One region of the Pseudonocardia sp. ICBG1142 genome, then DNA from elsewhere that is predicted to be linked to it. Evidence: riboswitches for the same ligand, from Rfam matches in the RefSeq annotation. Region 1 holds a riboswitch; each other region holds the start of a gene.

Region 1 (3,265 bases):
TTGGCCTGCGCCGGGTCGCTGCGGATGAAGGAGATGGCGGCCTGCTCGCCGCGCAGGATCGCCTCGACGGTCTGGGGGTGCTGCTGCAGGAACTCGGTCCGGGCGATGACGACGGTGGTCGGGAACTTCCCGTCCGGCCACAGGGACTTCTCGTCGACCAGCACCTTCGCGCCGGCGTCGACCAGGCGCGAGCTCCACGGCTCGGGCAGCCACCCGCCGGCGAGCTTGCCCTGCTTGAACAGGTCGAGGGTCTGTGGGTTGTCGATGTTCTGGACGGTCACCGCGTCCGGGCCGTCCCCGATCGGGAGGTTGTTCTCCTCGAGCCAGGTCTTGAAGGCGATGTCCTGGGTGTTGCCCAGCTGCGGCGTCGCGATGATCTTGCCCTTGAGCTGCTCGGGCGAGGTGATGTCCGGGCTGGTCACCAGCTGGGCCCCGGCCGAGGTGGAGCCGGCGACCAGACGCACCGCCTCGCCGTTCGACTTGGTGAAGGCGTTGATCGCCGGGCCGGAGCCGATGAACGCGACGTCGATCGAGCCGCCGAGCAAGGCGTTGACCTGGTCCGGGCCGGCGTTGAAGGTCTGGGTGGTGAGCTTCGTGCTGCCCAGCTCCTTGGCGAACAGGCCCTGCTTCACCCCGACCAGCGCGGGGGCGTGGGTGATGTTCGGGAAGTAGCCGACGCGGACCTCGGCGGCGGGGGAGGTGGCACCTGCGGCGGTGGTGCTCTCGGCGGCGCGGGAGCAGCCGGCCATGAGTCCGAGCGCGGTCAGCAGCGCGAGCAGGACGGCGGCGGTGCGCACCCGGGAGCCGGGGCGCAGGACGTGCGGGGACATCGCGGGACGGGGTCCTTCCGTGGTGGGCGGTGGGCGGTCGGGACGACCGCGGCGCGCCGGGTCCGGCCGGCCGGGACGGCGTGCCGGGATGCAGGACGGGTGGCGGGCCGGACCGGTGTCCGGCGGGCGATCCCGGTTCCGGCGGATGCGTCGGACGCCGGACGTGTGGCGTTACCGTCCGCGGAAGAGCGGGGACCGGTACGGCTCGGTCAGCGACAGAGCTCGCTGTAGGCGGGGGCGCGCCGGCTCGGCCAGAACGGCTCGAGGCCGGTCGGACGCACCGGCACCGCACGCCGTGCGGCTCGGGCCGGCTGGTGGGGGGAGGGCTCGGTCGCACCCCCTGCGAACCGGTGGGGGCGCGAGGGCCTCCGTCGGCTCGTCGTCACCCGACCAGGGTGCGTCGTGGTCACCTCTCCGGACAACCTGGTGTCCACCCCCCCAGGAAAGCGACCGGCTTGTCCGGACAGGTCGAGCCGGTTAGGCATCCCGATTCCGCCGGTCGGGAGCTTCGGTGCGGCGGGGATCACTGGGCCGGCTCCGCGGGTTGACACCATCGGGCACGGGCTCCCTACAGTCGGGGTGCACACCATCCGGAGCGGCCGAGAGACCCGGCTCGACGACGCCGCAGCAACCCCCCGCATCAGCGGGTGCGGGTGCTCCAGCCGGGTTCGATGGAGGAGATCATGCGGTCGATCGCGGAGCAGGTGCGCGGCGCGCACCACCCTCGGTACCGGCGCCACGTCGACCTGATGCGGGTGGCCGGCGCGACCTGTCGGGCCTGACACCGCCCCGTCCCGCGCTGCGCCTCGCCCCGTCGGCGCCCCGTCGGCGGTGGCGTCCGCCCCCGTGACGTCCCACCCGTTCCGTCGCACCCCGTGCGACGAGGAAGCGATGCCCTCATGTCCACAACGGACACCTCAGGCCGGCCGCTGCACCTGGCCGTCGCGCTCGACGGCGCCGGCTGGCACCCCGCCGCCTGGCGCGAGCCCGGGACCCGGCCCGGCGAGCTGTTCACCGCGCGCTACTGGGCCGACCTCGCCCGCACCGCCGAGCGCGGGCTGTTCGACCTGCTCACGATCGAGGACGGGTTCGGCCTGCAGTCCGGGGACCACCTCCACGGGGCACAGCGCCGCACCGACCGGGTCCAGGGACGCCTCGACGCCTCGCTGGTCGCCGCCTTCCTCGCCCCGCTGACGTCGCGGATCGGGCTGGTCCCGACTGTCACCACCACCCACACCGAGCCGTTCCACGTCGCGTCCGCGCTGGCCACCCTCGACCACGACAGCCACGGCCGTGCCGGCTGGCGGGTGCAGACCTCGGTCCGCGCCGACGAGGCCGCCCACTTCGGGCGCCGCACCGTCCCCGGGCTGCGCCGCGCCGACCTCGACACCCCGGCCGGCCGCGCGCTGGTCGCCGAGCTGTTCGGGGAGGCCGCCGACGTCGTCGAGGTCGTCCGCCGGCTGTGGGACTCCTGGGAGGACGACGCCGAGATCCGCGACGCGCTCACCGGGCGCTTCGTCGACCGCGACAAGCTGCACCGGGTCGACTTCGCCGGGGAGCACTTCGGCGTCGCCGGCCCCTCGATCGTGCCGCGTCCGCCGCAGGGCCAGCCGCTGGTCCTGTCGCTGGCCCACGGCTACGAGCCGGCGTTGCTCGCCGCCCGGGTCGGCGACGTCGTGGCCACCACCCCGCACGACGCCGACGACGCCGCCCGCATCGTCGCCCAGGTCCGCTCCGCCGAGGCCGCGGCGGGCCGCACCGCGCCGCCGCTGCGCATCCTCGGCGACGTGGTCGTGGTGCTCGCCGACACCCAGCGCGTCGCCCGCGAACGGCTCGCCCGGCTCGACGCACTCGACCCGCTCTCCTCCGACGCCCCGATCCTCGCCACCACCCCCGCCGGGCTCGCCGACACCCTGCTGTCCTGGCGCCGCGCCGGGCTCGACGGTTACCGGCTGCGCCCGGCCGTCCTGCCGACCGACCTCGACGCCGTCGTCGACGGCCTGGTCCCCGAGCTGCAGTCCCGCGGCGCGTTCCGCACCGCCTACGGCGAGACCACCCTGCGCGAGCGCTTCGGGCTGCCCAGGCCCGCCAGCCGCTACGCCGCCGGGGCCGGGTCCGCCGTCGTCCCGACCTTCTCCGGAGCCACCGCATGAGCAACAGGAAGCAGATCGTGCTCGGCGCCTACTTCCCGGGCGTCAACCACGACACCGTCTGGAGCGACCCGGCCTCGGGCAGCCACATCGCCTGGGAGTCGTTCGAGCACTGGGCGCGCACCGCCGAGCGCGGGCGCCTCGACCTGCTCTTCCTCGCCGAGGGCCTGCGGCTGCGCACCCGCGGCGGGGAGATCTTCGACCAGGACGTCGTCGGACGCCCGGACACCTTCACCGTGCTCGCCGCGCTGGCCGCGGTCACCGAGCACATCGGTCTGGCCGGGA
Region 2 (3,265 bases), on a different contig from region 1:
CACGGCGGCGTGCTGTGCGTGGTGCAGGGGACCGAGCTGGAGGAGGGGCTGCCCGTCCTCAACCTGACCTGCGTCGTGGCGTGGGACCTGCCGGACTCCGCCGACCCGGAGCACGACGTGCCGCGACGGGTCGGGCTCGGGGTGGGGGAGGGCCTGTTCGGCACGCCCCGGGTGGTGCGCGGCGAGCGCGGCTGGGACGTGACGCTGCGCTACGCCTTCCCCGCGGCCGGGCTGGGCGAGGGTCCGATGGGGACGCTGCTCATGCTCGTCGTGTCCTCCGCGTCGAGCATGCGGGCCGAGCTCGTCGGCGGCTGACCGGCCGGCCGGGGCGGTGCCCGCCCCGGCCGCGCGGGTCACTTCTTGCGGTTGGTGCCGAGCTCCTCGGCGATCGGGTTGACCGGGTCCACGTCCTTCGTGGACTCCGACAGCCCGGGACGGGTGTGCTCGGTGCGCCGCTGCGCGCGAAGCTGCTCGGTCTCCTCGGCCGGCTCGTCCGCGGTGTCGCCCGCGGTCTGGCGCGCCGGGTCGTCGTCGGCCAGGTCCACGGCGGCCACCACGGCGGCGATCGAGGCGTAGTGCTCCTCGGCCGGCACCGCCCGCAGGGCCTCGACCGTCGCGGCGTCGGCCTCGTTGCGCTCGGCGGTCCACGCCAGGTCGTCCTTGCCGGCGGGGAACTCCAGGCCGTGCAGGGCGGTGCGGACGGCGTCGGACGTCGTCGTGCGGGTGGTCATGAGGTCACCTCTCGTCGGGATGCGTCCCGACCGGGTAGCCGCTGTGCGCCGGATGATGCATCCGGCGGGGATCAGTTCCCCGGGCCGTCCGCGGTGCCGTCCCGAGTGCCGTCCCGGGTCACCGCGTCCTCCGGGGCCGCCTCGCCGCTGCCGTCGAGGTGCACCAGCGGCAGCCCCGCCAGCTGGCCCGCGGTCATCCCGTGCGCGACGCCGAGGACGTCGTTCTGGGACTTCTTCATCCGGGCGTCCACCAGGCCGGACAGGCTGTAGGCGACCCGGCCGAGCAGCCGGACCGTCGTCTCGTCGACGAGCGGGCGCGGGGTGGAGACGACGGCGACGCCCCGGGGCGTCCCGTCGTTGGACTGGGCCACGCCGATCGAGTACGACTCGCGCGGGTTCACGTGCCGGGAGGCGTAGTGATCGCGGAGCTTGAACACCATGTCGTGGAACCCGCTGACGTCCCCGTCGAGCTCCAGCGACGTCAGGTCGTCGGTGGTCAGCGTCTTCGTCCGGCCGGAGAAGCACCGCACGTAGCCGATCAGGGCGCCGGTCCAGAGGGCCTCGACCAGCGCCGGGTCGGCGTCCACCCGCACCGGCCCGGACTCGGGCCCGCCCAGGGCGGTGACCAGGTGCTCGCAGCAGCGCAGCACGTACTGCAGGTCCTCGAAGACGGCGGCGAGCTGGGCCAGCTCGCCGGACTCCGGGACGTCGATCCGCCGGACCGTGGTGGGCGCGGGCTGCGTGTCCGTCATCGGTCAGACGCTATCCGGGGTGGCGATGCTCACGTGTCTCCATCTGAGACGGTCTGCTAGTTTCGTCGCCGAAGGTCACGAGTGCCAGCGCGAAGCCCCGGCTCGCTGGACGGCAACCCTCCTCCGCGGTGGGGTGCCCCGGGTGATGACCGGGCCGACGCGACACCCGCAGTCGGCAAGCGCGGATCCGTGCGCCACGCCGGGTCCCCGAGATCGGCCGGAGGCCCGATCATGACCCTCGCCCTGCCACGTCCCGTCCAGCACGCCCTGCCCCGCGTCGTCGGTGCGGACCTCACGGTCCCGCTCGTCGACGGCCGGTGGGCCCGCTACTGCGACCTCGACTCCGCCGCGTCGGCGCCGGCGCTGGAGCCGGTCGCTGCCCACGTCGCCGAGGTGCTGCCCTACCACGGCAGCGTGCACCGCGGCGCCGGCTGGACCTCGAAGGTCTGCACCGCGCTCGTGGAGAACGCCCGCGCCGACGTCGCCCGGTTCGTCCGGGCCCGCGCCGACGACGTCGTGGTGTTCACCCGCAACACCACCGACGCGCTCGGCCTGCTCGCCCGCGCCGTCCCCGGCCCGGTGGTGACCCTGGACCTGGAGCACCACGCGACGCTGCTGGCCTGGCGCGACCGCGAGCACCGCGTCGTGCCCGCCGCCGCCACCGTGGCGGCGACGCTCGATGCGTTGCGGGCCGAGCTCGCCGCCCGTCCCGACGCCGCGCTGGTCGCGGTCACCGGGGCGTCCAACGTGACCGGCGAGCTCCTCCCGGTCGCCGAGATCGCGCGTGTCGCGCACGCCGCGGGTGCCCGGCTGTGCGTCGACGCCGCCCAGCTCGCCCCGCACCGGCGCGTCGACCTGGCCGGGTGGGACGCGGACTACGTCGCGCTGTCCGGGCACAAGCTCTACGCGCCCTACGGCGCCGGGGTCCTCGTCGGCCGCCGGGACTGGCTCGACGCCGCCGACCCGCACGTCGCGGGCGGGGGAGCGGTTCGATCCGTGTCCGTCGCCGACGGCCCGGGCGGCGGCACGGTCACGGAGTGGCTGCCGTCGCCGCAGCGGCACGAGGGCGGCACCCCGAACGTGCTCGGTGCCGCCGCGCTCGGAGCGGCTTGCCGGAGCCTGGACCCGCTGATCGACGACATCGTGCCCGCCCACGAGCGCGAGCTGGCCGACCGCCTGCACGCCGGCCTGGCGACGGTCCCCGGCCTGCGGACCCTGTCCTGCTTCGACGACGCGGGCGACCGCACCGCGACCGTCTCGTTCACCCTGGGCGAGCTGCCCGCCGGGCTGGTCGCGGCGGCGCTGTCGGCCGAGTACGGCATCGGGGTCCGCGACGGCCGGTTCTGCGCCCACCCGCTGCTGGCGCGGCTCACCGGCGGCCGCGACGCCGTGCGCGCGTCGCTGGGCCTGCGCACCGGCTCCTCCGACGTCGACCGGCTGGTCGACGCGCTGACCGATCTGGCACGGCGCGGCCCGGCCTGGACCTACGCCCTCGTCGACGGCCGGTGGGCGCCGACCCCGGACCCGCGTCCGGCGGACCCGTTCGCCCGCGACCGGGAGCTGCCCGCCGTCCCCGGCTGCGGGGACTGAGCCCGGTCTCAGCCCGCCGAGCAGCGGCCGCAGAGGCCGAAGACCTCGAGGGTGTGCGACACCTCGGTGAAGCCGTGCTTCTGGGCGACCGACTCGGTCCAGGACTCCACCGCCGGACCCTCGATCTCGACGGCGGCGCCGCACCGGCGGCACACGAGGTGATGGTGGTGGTGCTCGGTCTCGCAGCGCCGG
Region 3 (3,265 bases), on a different contig from region 1:
CCGCAGGCTCCCTGCTGGACCTGGACGACGACGTCGTCGACGCCCTCACCCTCCCGCCGGAGCGCGGCGCGGCCGCGGTGGACCTCACCGACCCGCTGGTCTACCGCCTCTCGGAGATGGTGCAGGTGTACGGCACGACGATCTCCGAGCTGGTCCGCGAGGAGTTCGGCGACGGCATCGTGTCCGCGATCGACTTCGAGCTGGACCTGCAGCGCGTCGCCGACCCGAAGGGCGACCGGGCCGTGATCACGCTGAACGGGAAGTTCCTGCCCTACCGCGTCTGGTGACCCGGAACAGGGGGCGAGGACGCCGCTGGTAACCTTGTGCGTCGAGCGCTCGGCGTGCTCGCCCGAAACGGCCTGGACCCTCTCTCCAGTGATGCTGTTCGGTGCCGCCGGAGCGGACCCGGACGTACACAAGACCAGCCGACCAGCAGGCAGGAAGACCAGAGGCAGACGTGGCCAACATCAAGTCGCAGATCAAGCGTGTCAAGACCAACGAGAAGCGCCGGCAGCGCAACAAGTCGGTGAAGTCGTCGGTCAAGACCGCGATCCGCCACTTCCGCGAGGCCGCCGACTCCGGCGCCGACAACGTCGTGGAGCTGCAGCGCAAGGCGGCCAAGGCCCTCGACAAGGCGGCCGGCAAGGGCGTCATCCACAAGAACCAGGCGGCGAACCGCAAGTCGGCCCTGGCCAAGCGTCTCAACGACGTCCAGGCCTGAGCCACCCCAGTTCCCCCACGACGGCGCCGCCCCATCGGGGCGGCGCCGTCGTCGTGTTTCCGGACCTGTCGTGCCCCCGGGCCGGAGCCCGTGCGCGTGCTGCGGGCGCGGGGCTCAGCGCGGGGTGCGGGCGGACACGACCGCCAGCACGGCCCGCTCCAACGCGTACCCCGCGTCCGCGGCGGCCCCCTTGACGTCGGCGTTCACCCGGGCGGTCGCCGCGATGGCGACGGCGAGCTGCTCCGGACGCCACTGCCGGACCGTCTGCTGCGCCTTGCGGATCTTCCACGGAGGCATGCCCAGCTCACTGGCCAGCCGGTTCGGGTCGCCCCGCCCGGCCGAGCCGACCTTGGCCAGGGTGCGCACCGAGTCCGCGAGCGCGTCGGCGATCAGGACGTGCGGGACACCGAGCACCAGCGCCCACCGCAGCGCCTCCATCGCCGCCCGCCGGTCCCCCGCGACCGCCGCGTCGGCCACCGCGAAGCCGGAGGACTCGGCCCGGCCGCGGTGGTAGCGCCGCACCCCGGCCTCGTCCACGGCACCGCCGGTGTCCGCGACGAGCTGTCCGGCCGCGGCCGCCAGCTCCCGCAGGTCCGACCCGACCGCCTCGACCAGTACCGCGAGCGCACCGGGGGTGATGGTGCCGCCGTGGCGGCGCACCTCGTCGCGCACGAAGTCCGACCGCTCGTCGGCGCGGGTGATGCGGTTGCAGGTGACGGTGTGCGCCCCGGCCTTGCGCATCAGGTCCAGGACCGCCTTGCCCTTCGCCCCCCCGGCGTGTTGGACCACCAGCACGATCCCGTCGGCCGGGTCCTTCACGTAGTCGGCGAGGGCGGCGGTCATGTCCTTGTTCGCATCCTGGCCATGGGTGAGCACGATCACCCTGCCCTCCGCGAAGAGCGAGGGGCTGAGGTGCCCGGCGAGCTCGCCGGGTGCCACCTCGGAGGTGCGGAAGCGGCGCAGCTCGGTCTCCGGATCGCGCTGCCGGGCGCGCCGGACCAGGTCGGACACCGCCCGCTCGGCCAGGAACTCCTCGTCCCCGACGACCAGCTGCAGCGGGCCCGGTTCGCTCGTGCTGCTCACACCCCCATGGTGGCCCACACCCCCGACAACGGGTGAGCCGCGTCCCGGCACGACGACCTCGTCTGGCGGTGCGGTGCCCGGTTCGCGTACCGTCGTCGTCGATTCCGGCGCTCGGCGTCCGGAGCACCACAACCGCATATGGCTCATCCAGAGGGGCAGAGGGAACGGCCCGTTGAAGCCCCGGCAACCGGCGTCGCACGACGATCCGCCCAGACCTGCGCGTTCCGCGCGGCGAGGACGTCGACGAACACGGTGCCAATTCCGGCCCGCCACCTCCGGCGGGACAGATGAGGAGATCTCGTGACTCTCACTGCTGCGCCCGAAACCACCTCTGCCTACGACCTGGGCTCCGCGCGCGCGCTCGCGTGCCGCGAGTGCCGCCACGAGACCCCGCTCGCCGCGGAGTTCGCGTGTCCGCGCTGTTTCGGCCCCCTCGAGGTGGCCTACGACTTCCCGACGGTCACCCGCGCCTCCATCGAGGCCGGCCCGAAGTCGATCTGGCGCTACAAGGACCTGCTGCCGGTCCCCTCGACCGTCGAGCAGCACGCGAACACCGAGCCCGGCCTGACCCGGCTGATCGAGGCCGACAACCTGGCCCGCGCCCTCGGCGTCCGCAAGATCTGGATCAAGGACGACACGGGCAACCCGACGCACTCGTTCAAGGACCGCGTCGTCGCCGTCGCGCTCGCCGCCGCCCGTGAGCTCGGCTTCTCGGTGCTGTGCTGCCCCTCCACGGGCAACCTCGCCAACGCCGTGGCCGCCGCGGCCGCCCGTGCCGGCTGGGACTCGGTCGTGCTGGTCCCGTCCTCGCTGGAGCAGGCGAAGATCGTCACCACCGCCGTTCGCGGCGGCACCCTGCTCGCCGTCGACGGCAACTACGACGATGTCAACCGGCTCGCCACCGAGCTGGCCGCCGAGCACGAGGACTGGGCGTTCGTGAACGTCAACGTCCGCCCGTACTACGCCGAGGGCTCGAAGACCCTGGGCTACGAGGTCGCCGAGCAGCTCGGCTGGCGGCTCCCGCAGCAGGTGGTCGTCCCGGTCGCATCCGGCTCCCAGCTCACCAAGATCGACAAGGGGTTCACCGAGCTCGGCACCCTGGGTCTGGTCGAGCCCACCCCCTACACCGTGTTCGGCGCCCAGGCCACCGGCTGCTCGCCGGTCGCGCGGGCCTTCGAGGCCGGTCACGACGTGATCCAGCCGCAGAAGCCGGACACCATCGCGCGCTCGCTGGCGATCGGCAACCCGGCCGACGGTCCGTACGTCCTCGACTCGGTGCGCCGCACCGGCGGCTCGGTCGGGCACGTGTCCGACGAGGAGGTCGTCGCCGGCATCCGGCTCCTGGCCCGTACCGAGGGCGTGTTCGCCGAGACCGCGGGCGGGGTCACCATCGCGACCACCAAGAAGCTGCTTGAGGCCGGGGCGCTCGACCCCGACGCCGAGACCGTCCTGATGATCACC

The links. Region 1 has a riboswitch for S-adenosylmethionine ahead of KPL59_RS37385 (putative leader peptide). Riboswitches for the same ligand answer to the same signal wherever they lie in the genome.
Region 2: linked by a shared signal. The riboswitch ahead of KPL59_RS29915 (aminotransferase class V-fold PLP-dependent enzyme) and the one ahead of KPL59_RS37385 (putative leader peptide) in region 1 are both predicted to bind S-adenosylmethionine.
Region 3: linked by a shared signal. The riboswitch ahead of thrC (threonine synthase) and the one ahead of KPL59_RS37385 (putative leader peptide) in region 1 are both predicted to bind S-adenosylmethionine.

Annotation. Positions count from the first base shown of each region.
Region 1 covers NZ_JAHLJC010000004.1:35,144-38,408, reverse strand. Annotated here, with positions in the region: gene KPL59_RS02640 (ABC transporter substrate-binding protein) at 1-830, opposite strand, end outside; SAM riboswitch class I at 1,414-1,508, shown strand; gene KPL59_RS37385 (putative leader peptide) at 1,514-1,612, shown strand; gene KPL59_RS02635 (LLM class flavin-dependent oxidoreductase) at 1,730-2,983, shown strand; gene KPL59_RS02630 (NtaA/DmoA family FMN-dependent monooxygenase) at 2,980-3,265, shown strand, end outside.
Region 2 covers NZ_JAHLJC010000031.1:1,222,138-1,225,402, reverse strand. Annotated here, with positions in the region: gene KPL59_RS29930 (hypothetical protein) at 1-315, shown strand, start outside; gene KPL59_RS29925 (DUF2795 domain-containing protein) at 354-731, opposite strand; gene KPL59_RS29920 (hypothetical protein) at 803-1,483, opposite strand; SAM riboswitch class IV at 1,557-1,671, shown strand; gene KPL59_RS29915 (aminotransferase class V-fold PLP-dependent enzyme) at 1,715-3,073, shown strand; gene KPL59_RS29910 (Fur family transcriptional regulator) at 3,082-3,265, opposite strand, start outside.
Region 3 covers NZ_JAHLJC010000031.1:1,263,899-1,267,163, forward strand. Annotated here, with positions in the region: gene cynS (cyanase) at 1-287, shown strand, start outside; gene rpsT (30S ribosomal protein S20) at 458-721, shown strand; gene holA (DNA polymerase III subunit delta) at 836-1,804, opposite strand; SAM riboswitch class I at 1,945-2,098, shown strand; gene thrC (threonine synthase) at 2,105-3,265, shown strand, end outside.